DNA from 2 places in the Brevibacillus parabrevis genome. Region 2 is predicted to be linked to the other one. Evidence: a T-box and tRNA genes for the amino acid it is inferred to sense, from the RefSeq annotation. Region 2 holds a T-box; the other holds one or more tRNA genes.
The links. The T-box of region 2 lies ahead of IRJ17_RS23390 (valine--tRNA ligase). A T-box ahead of a tRNA ligase gene usually reads a tRNA of that ligase, here a tRNA-Val.

Region 1 (4,260 bases), 2.1 Mb from region 2:
CTACAAGGCGGCGAACTTGCTGCTCGATGAGTTGGCCGCTTATTTCGAAGTGAAGTAACATAAACGCTGGCTGGCGTCGGCTTGAAGCTGACGCCGGTTTTTTTCTTGTTCAGAACACGAAAAGAGGTGAAGGACAATGGGATAGTGATGCAAAGTCGCAAGCGAAAATGGATCGGGCTTGCCGTCGGGTGTGCGATCCTTCTGCTCGGGATGCTGGCCAGCGTCCTGTTCGGGCTGCAACAATTCGGCCTCCGCGACATCTGGCTCGCCTATACACAGTTTGACGGCTCCAACGAGCATCTGATCGTGACGACTACGCGTGTTCCCCGGGCGCTGATCGCCGCCGCCGTCGGAGCGAGCTTGGCCGTTGCCGGAGCGATCATGCAGGTGCTGACGAAAAACCCGATAGCCTCGCCTTCTCTGCTCGGGATCAATTCCGGTGCCGTTCTGTTTATCGTTATCGGACTTGCCTTAACCGGATCGTCGCTGCCGATGAGCAGCATGATCTGGATCGCGCTCGGCGGAGCGGCGATAACTTCCTTGTTCGTATACACGCTGAGCATGCAGGGGGGCGGCGGTTTCGAGCCGATCAAGCTGACGCTGGCCGGGGCGGCTGTTGCTGCCTTCGCGTCCTCGGTCACCTCAGGGATTATGCTCATTCACAAGCATTCGCTGGAAACGGCGCTGCTCTGGATGATCGGCTCTGTATCGGGTCGAGAGCTGGGCCATCTGCTGTTCGTCCTGCCGTACTTGTGCGTCGGCTGGCTCCTCGCAATGCTGATCGCAGGCTCCCTCAATGTGCTGGCGCTAGGCGACGACAACGCCAAGTCGCTCGGTCAGCGGCTGACACTGATCCGGGCCGCCTCCGCGCTCGCAGTCGTCCTTCTGGCTGGCAGCTCCGTAGCGGCGGCGGGACCGATCGCCTTCGTCGGACTCATCGTGCCGCATCTGTGCCGATACGCAGTAGGCAGCGATCACCGCTGGCTGCTTCCTTACAGCGCCTTGACCGGAGCGATTTTGCTGGTAGCGGCTGACCTCGCCGCGCGCTTCGTCCTTATGCCGAAAGAAGTCCCGGTCGGCGTGGCGACGGCGCTGATCGGCGTTCCGTTCCTGATCTTCGTGGCGAGAAGGAGGAAGTCATGAAGAGACGTCCGACATGGAAAAATGCGACGATCGTAAGCTCGCTTGCCGTTGCGGCTTTGATCCTCGCCGTCTTCTGTCTGTCGCTCGGCAGTGTATCCATTCCGATTCGGGACGTGGTCCTGTCGCTTGTCGGCATGAACAGCGAAGGAAGCGATCTGATTATTACACAGTTTCGTTTGCCACGCATCGTAGCGGCGCTCCTGATCGGCGCGGCATTGGCTGTTTCCGGCAGCCTGCTGCAAGGAGTGATCCGCAATCCGCTCGCTTCTCCGGACCTGCTCGGCGTTACGGGCGGCGCTTCGGTAGCGGTGGTCGCTTTTATGACCGCCTTTACCAGCTACAGTATTCATTACGTGCCGATCATCGCGATCGCAGGGGCATTCGCCGCTGCTTCGGTCAACTACTCGTTCGCCTGGAAAAAGGGAGTCACTCCGTCCCGGCTCGTGCTAATCGGTATCGGCATCTCGACGGCGATGAGCGCCTTGACGATGTTTTTGCTGCTGAGCGGCCCCGCCTATCTCGCCGCCCAGGTGCTGAACTGGATGACGGGCAGCTTGTACGGGACGAACTGGAGCTATATCAAGGCCATCTGGCCGTGGATCGTCGCTTTGATCCCGCTGTCGCTCTTGTATGCCAAAGAGCTGGACATTCAGGCGCTCGGCGAAGAAACAGCGATCGGTCTCGGCAGCAGACTTCAGATGAGCCGAATGGTCGCGATGCTACTCAGCGTCGCCCTCGCCGGGGTAGCGGTCGGCATCGCCGGAACGATCTCCTTCATCGGCCTGCTTGCCCCGCATATGGCGAGAAAGCTCGTCGGCAATCGCTACGGAATCGTCATCCCGACGGCAGCGCTCATCGGCGCAATCGTGCTGCTGCTTGCCGATCTGGCGGGACGAATGCTGTTCTTGCCGCTCGATATTCCTGCGGGCGTATTTACCGCCGGAGTGGGCGCTCCGTTCTTCCTGTATCTCTTGTTCAGGCGCAAACGGCCAGGGTCATAATCGGCAGAAGCGAAAAGGAGTCGGAGGCTGACCCCCGACTCCTTTTTCTGTATGGATGGGATTTTTGTTTTGCAAGGCCAAATGCTTGTACATGATTTGGAAATAGCAAAAAGGCTCCTGCTCTGCCAGAAACAGCAGAACAAGAACCTTTCATTGATAAAGCGATGCGGTCGAGAGGACTTGAACCTCCACGGTGTTGCCACCACTAGAACCTGAATCTAGCGCGTCTGCCAATTCCGCCACGACCGCGTATGAAAATGGTGGAGGCTGACGGGATCGAACCGCCGACCCTCTGCTTGTAAGGCAGATGCTCTCCCAGCTGAGCTAAGCCTCCACAATACCCCGACTTTCGCCGGGGCCCCAACAAGTTGTTGGGCTTCCAGGTGACCCGTAGGGGATTCGAACCCCTGTATGACAGCGTGAAAGGCTGCTGTGTTAAACCGCTTCACCAACGGGCCAAGATGGCGGATGGAGTGGGATTTGAACCCACGAGACGGGTCGACCCCGCCTACACGATTTCCAATCGTGCTCCTTCGGCCGCTCGGACATCCATCCATCTGTATCACTTGCCGAGCTGTACAGCTCAGGCAAGAATTAATCTATCATATCTAGCAAACGATTACAAGATATATTTTAAAATTTGTGGGAATTGCCTAAAGCAAGTTTCTCCCTCCGCCAATATGCTACCAGTAATCATCTATGTTGCGGAGTGATGACAGGTGGGCAGAAGACGACGGCGGGCAAGACGTATCCCTTGTTTGTACGGAAATTGGTGCGGGCCAGGCTGCTCTGGACCAGGCGCACCTATCGACGATATCGACCGTTGCTGCAAAAAACATGACTACTGCTACCAGAAGCGCGGCTACTTTTCGTGCAGCTGCGATCAGGAGCTGCTGCGCTGTTTGCAGGACAAGATCGATATGAGCACGGAAAAAGGCAGGATGGCTGCGATGATTTCCGCCTATTTTTCCCGATCGAAGTGTATTCCTGACGACATGAAGTAGCCTTTTTACGAATTGTCATTCTTATCATTCTTTATACAAAAAACGGTAACTACTTGGACATAATTCCGCCATATTTCCCGTGATTTTCCTTGGCTTTTTTTGGTACTCTATTGAATGTCCAAGGAGGTTACACGCCGTGGAAGTACACATATGCACCGACGCCCGTGCTGCACTGTCGCTTAAAAGAGAAGTGATCTGCCATGGGATTTCCTGCTTTTACGTCCGCAAGTTTGAAAATGATCAAGTAGAATTTGTATTCCTAGCGCTCTCGGAGCACCAAAAGAAGCTCTTATGCTATACGCTGCGAAATTACAGCTACGCCCTAACTTATCTAGCCTAATCATAGCCATACAGTCGCGATCATTTTCGTCCCCTGGAAAACAGGGGATTTTTTCATGCCCAAAAGCACATGCCCAAGCGGTGAGACGGGAAGAAGCTGCTCTTCCCGCCCCACCCAAGGCAACTTGCTGCCAAAATCCGGCTTCTCGGCTTCCGAACAGCGACGAGTCTGCTTTCGGTTCTTACAGCTTATGCTGTTCGATCTTGCCCAGCCGATGGATATCGTCGGCCGATACGGAGGACAGCGCATCCAAAAACTGAATCTGGAAGCTGCCCGGACCGTCTGTCGCCGATTTTTCCGCTGCTTTTTGCGCAGCCACACCGTATGCGACGAGCGCAGCAGCCCCCGCGGCCAACGTGTTTTCGGCAACAGCGGCAAAAGCCCCCATGACGGAAGTCAGCAGGCAGCCTGTTCCCGTCACTTTGGTCAAGATCGGATGGCCGTTGTCGATGGCGTACACCGTACTGCCATCTGAAATGACATCCACCTTGCCCGTGATCGCCACTACCGTCTCCAGCTTCTCGGCAGCTGCTTTGGCGAGCGAAGCGACATCTCCGCCTGCCTCGCCTGCGTCCACGCCTTTAATCTCCCACGATTCCCCGATGACGTTGGCAATCTCCGCCGCATTTCCGCGAACCAGGGCGATATCTAGCTCGCGCACGATTTTTTGTGCCGTTTCGGTTCGATACGGGGTTGCTCCTGCGCCTACCGGATCGAACAAGACCGGAACGTGGTGCTGATTGGCCGATTTGCCCGCAATCAGCATCGCCTT
Region 2 (4,260 bases):
GATAGCAGTCAGCCGGACAGCTATCGGCCTGCTTAGTCCGTCCAAACAATTGCATGGACGCATGGAGGTCGAGCTCGCTTTCGATTTTCGCATTATCGGCAGCGGGCTGCAGGGAATCAACGGTGTTCCTTACTATGTCGTTGATATCGAGAAGGTTTTGCGCAAAGAAGAAGTTCTGGAGCGATTGCTTCTGGAAGAATTTCACACCTGGCATTTGCGTGGCGAATTGGACCCTACAGACGTATTAACTAATTGGAAAGATCGCGACGACGAGCGAGGACGGCTGATTAAACAGGAGCTGCAAAAGCTGTCGATCCTGCGGCAAATCGAATCGATCTTCCTCTACCTTTTTGATGACGGAAACATCCGCCCGCTTGGATCGAGTCGGGCAGATCCGGATGTCGAGACACAGATGCAGCGTCTGATCAACGAAGCGGCTGTTCGTGGCGCAGGCGAATCGCTGCGGGAGCAGATCGTCAGCGGCGACGGGAAAAAAGTATTCGAGATGTATGTTTCCGATCTCCCGGACCGTACCTGTGGGATTGCCCTGATCGATGTCACGGCAGCTATCGCGGAAGAACGGATGAGAAAGCGGCGCGAATGGGAGATTTACCGCGATATTTTAGGGGTGGTTACCGCCGGAAAGCTGCTGCTGCTAAGCGACGAAGAGCTGTTTTTTTTGCTGCGGGAGGGCCGGAAATCGCTGGCGATGGACATCAAGGAGCCAGGCGATCTGGCTTTGCTCAGGCGAGCGTTCAAGCGTGCTCTTGAGCCGTTGGGGCTTGTTGCCAACCGATTGCTGCAATTTTTGGTGGCGGTTAACGAAGCGGCTTCGAATACACTCAAGCATGGAAGCGGTGGAACGATTACTTTGTACATAGCAAACGATCTGGGACTTTGCCGGGTTGTCATTCACGACCAGGGGCAGGGGATTTTGCTGGAGGACTTGCCGCGAGCGACGCTGCAGCAAGGATTTTCGACGCGAAATTCCCTCGGTGCGGGCTTTCATGTCATGCTGCAATACTGCGATCGTATTTATTTGAGCAGCACAGCACAAGGGACCAAGCTTATTTTGGAGAGTGCGTTGCCAAGCTGATGAACATTGGGGAAAATACCAAATGTTTGCAAGTGGAGTGAACCGGGTAACATGAGAGAGAGAAAAGAATCAGGTGTACCGATACCTATTGAGAGGAGTTTGAGCATGGACTACCGAGCAACAGAGACGAACGGACAGGCGACGCTGTTTTTCGCTGGAGAGCTGGACATGGCGGTGGGAGATCGAGTGGGTGAACTGCTCCAGCAATACGGAGGGCGAAACCATTCCGTGACTGTCGATTTTCATGGTGTATCCTTTGTAGATTCTTCCGGTATTGGCAGTCTGTATTTCACAACGAAAGAATTGCTTGCCTCTGGCAAACAGGTAGAGATTGTCAATGTCCGGGAAGAAATTTTGGACATTTTAAGTGTACTGGGCTTTACCGAGGCGCTGGGCATTACGGTCGGAAAAGTAGGCGAAACCGGGTTTGACGCCAAACAGCGTGATTGTATATAATAAGCAAAGGCAATGATCCCACAACTACATATCGTATCAATGATGATCGGGAAGAGTAGGTCAGGAGCCCTTTTACAGAGAGGAGAATCAGTTGCTGGAAGATTCTCTAAGGAGACAATGGACTGAAGGTCGCCCGGGAGTTGTTTTTGGTGAACACGATGTGTCTAGCCGAAAGCGGTTCGCAGCCGTTATCTTGTTTGAGGGAACTTGCGATGGGCAGTTTTGCCTGTCGTCTGTTAACAAAGGTGGTACCGCGAAATGAAATCCTTTCGTCCTTTGGATGAAGGGTTTTTTTATTTTTTCTAGAGGAGGACCTAACTATGTCAAATCAGCCAACAACCGACATCGACCAATTGCTGCCGAAGAACTACGACCCGAAGGCAGCAGAGAGCAAATGGTATCCGTACTGGATCGAAAAGCAGTTTTTCAAGGCGGAACGCGACCCGGCGAAGCGTCCGTTCACAATCGTCATCCCGCCTCCGAACGTAACAGGCAAGCTGCATTTGGGCCACGCGCTTGATACGACGCTTCAAGATATCATCACGCGCGCCAAACGGATGCAAGGGTACAGCACGCTGTTCTTGCCAGGGATGGACCACGCAGGGATCGCCACACAAGCCCGTGTAGAAGCGACTTTGCGCGAAGAAGGAATCTCCCGCCACGACCTCGGCCGTGACAAGTTCATCGAAAAAGTATGGGAATGGAAGCATATTTACGCTTCGCACATTCGCGAGCAGTGGGAAAAGCTCGGTCTTGCCCTGGATTACTCCCGCGAGCGTTTCACGATGGATGAAGGCTTGTCCAAAGCGGTGCGCGAAGTATTCGTCCGCCTGTACGAAAAAGGGCTGATCTACCGCGGCAACCGCATCATCAACTGGGACCCGGCTGCCCGTACGGCTCTGTCCGATATCGAAGTTATTTACAAAGAAGTAAAAGGCGCGCTTCACCACATGCGTTATCCGCTGGCTGACGGTACTGGCTACATCGAAGTAGCAACTACCCGTCCGGAAACGATGCTCGGTGATACGGCAGTCGCTGTCCATCCGGAAGACGAGCGCTACAAGCATTTGATCGGAAAAATGGTCATTTTGCCGATTGTCGGCCGGGAAATCCCGATCGTAGCAGACACGTATGTCGATCCCGAGTTCGGTTCCGGCGCGGTAAAAATCACGCCTGCGCACGATCCGAACGACTTTGAACTGGGACTTCGCCATCAGTTGCCGCAAATCGTCGTCATGGACGAAACCGGAACGATGAACGAACAGGCAGGCATTTACAAAGGTCTGGACCGTTTTGCGTGCCGCAAGCAAATCATTAAAGATTTGACAGAGCAAGGCGTAATGTTCAAGGTAGAGGAGCACATTCACCAGGTAGGTCACAGTGAGCGCAGCGATGCTGTCGTGGAACCGTACCTGTCTACCCAGTGGTTTGTAAAAATGCAGCCATTGGCTGACCTGGCGCTTGCCAACTCCAACAGCGAAGAAAGCGTCAAGTTCGTTCCGGAGCGCTTCAAAACGAACTACTTGCGCTGGATCGAAAACATTCGCGACTGGTGCATTTCCCGCCAGCTCTGGTGGGGTCACCGCATTCCTGCCTGGTATTGCGCAGATTGCGGGGAAACCGTCGTATCTCGTGACGATGTAAGCGAATGTCCGAGCTGCCACAGCCACAAGCTGGAGCAAGACAACGACGTTCTCGATACGTGGTTCTCGTCTGGTCTGTGGCCGTTCTCCACGCTCGGCTGGCCGGAAGAATCCGAGGACATGAAGTATTTCTACCCGACCAATGTACTGGTTACCGGATATGACATCATTTTCTTCTGGGTAGCGCGCATGATGTTCTCCGGTCTTGAATTTACCGGAAAAAGTCCGTTTGAATCCGTGCTGATTCACGGCATTATCCGCGACTCCGAAGGCCGCAAAATGTCCAAGTCGCTCGGAAACGGTGTCGATCCGATGGAAGTGATCGAAAAATACGGCGCGGACGCTCTGCGTTTCACACTGGCAACAGGAAACTCGCCAGGGAACGACCAACGCTTTTACTGGGAAAAGGTGGAGGCAAACCGCAACTTCGCGAACAAGATTTGGAACGCCTCGCGTTTTGCCCTGATGAACTTGACCGGATTCACTTACGACGATATTGATCTCAGCGGCGAGCTGTCGACGCCAGACAAGTGGATTCTCTCCCGTCTGCAAGCGACGATCGCTGACGTGACGCGCCTGTCCGACGCATTTGAGTTTGGCGAAGCGGGCCGCGTGCTGTACAACTTCATCTGGGATGACCTGTGCGACTGGTACATCGAGATGGCGAAGCTGCCGCTCTACGGAAACGACGAAGCAGCGAAGAAAACGACCCAATCGGTACTCGTTACCGTGCTGGATCAAACACTCAAACTGCTGCACCCGTTCATGCCATTCATCACTGAGGAAATTTGGCAGGCGTTGCCGCACCAAGGCGAGAGCATTACCGTAGCTCCTTGGCCTGCGGTCAATGAGCAGTGGATTTTCGCTGAGGCAGAGGGCGAAATGAACTTGCTGATGGAAATTATCCGCAGCGTGCGCAACATCCGTGCGGAAGTAAACGTGCCGATGTCCAAGAAAATCGAGCTGATGATCAAGCCGAGCGATGCGATCTCGGCAGAGCGTCTGGCTCGCGGCGAGGAGTATATCGCGCGTTTCTGCAACCCGGAGACATTGACGATCAGTCAG

Region 1: it has a tRNA-Val gene. The T-box ahead of IRJ17_RS23390 (valine--tRNA ligase) is inferred to sense a tRNA for this amino acid. The anticodon was not compared.

The regions. Positions count from the first base shown of each region.
Region 1 is NZ_CP064090.1:2,994,205-2,998,464, reverse strand. Features, by position in the region: gene IRJ17_RS14325 (AraC family transcriptional regulator) at 1-58, shown strand, start outside; gene IRJ17_RS14320 (FecCD family ABC transporter permease) at 148-1,143, shown strand; gene IRJ17_RS14315 (FecCD family ABC transporter permease) at 1,140-2,144, shown strand; tRNA gene IRJ17_RS14310 (tRNA-Leu) at 2,310-2,393, opposite strand; tRNA gene IRJ17_RS14305 (tRNA-Val) at 2,403-2,478, opposite strand; tRNA gene IRJ17_RS14300 (tRNA-Glu) at 2,529-2,602, opposite strand; tRNA gene IRJ17_RS14295 (tRNA-Ser) at 2,607-2,699, opposite strand; gene IRJ17_RS14290 (phospholipase A2 family protein) at 2,864-3,148, shown strand; gene thiM (hydroxyethylthiazole kinase) at 3,670-4,260, opposite strand, start outside.
Region 2 is NZ_CP064090.1:5,073,623-5,077,882, reverse strand. Features, by position in the region: gene IRJ17_RS23400 (ATP-binding protein) at 1-1,096, shown strand, start outside; gene IRJ17_RS23395 (STAS domain-containing protein) at 1,202-1,552, shown strand; T-box leader at 1,586-1,832, shown strand; gene IRJ17_RS23390 (valine--tRNA ligase) at 1,873-4,260, shown strand, end outside.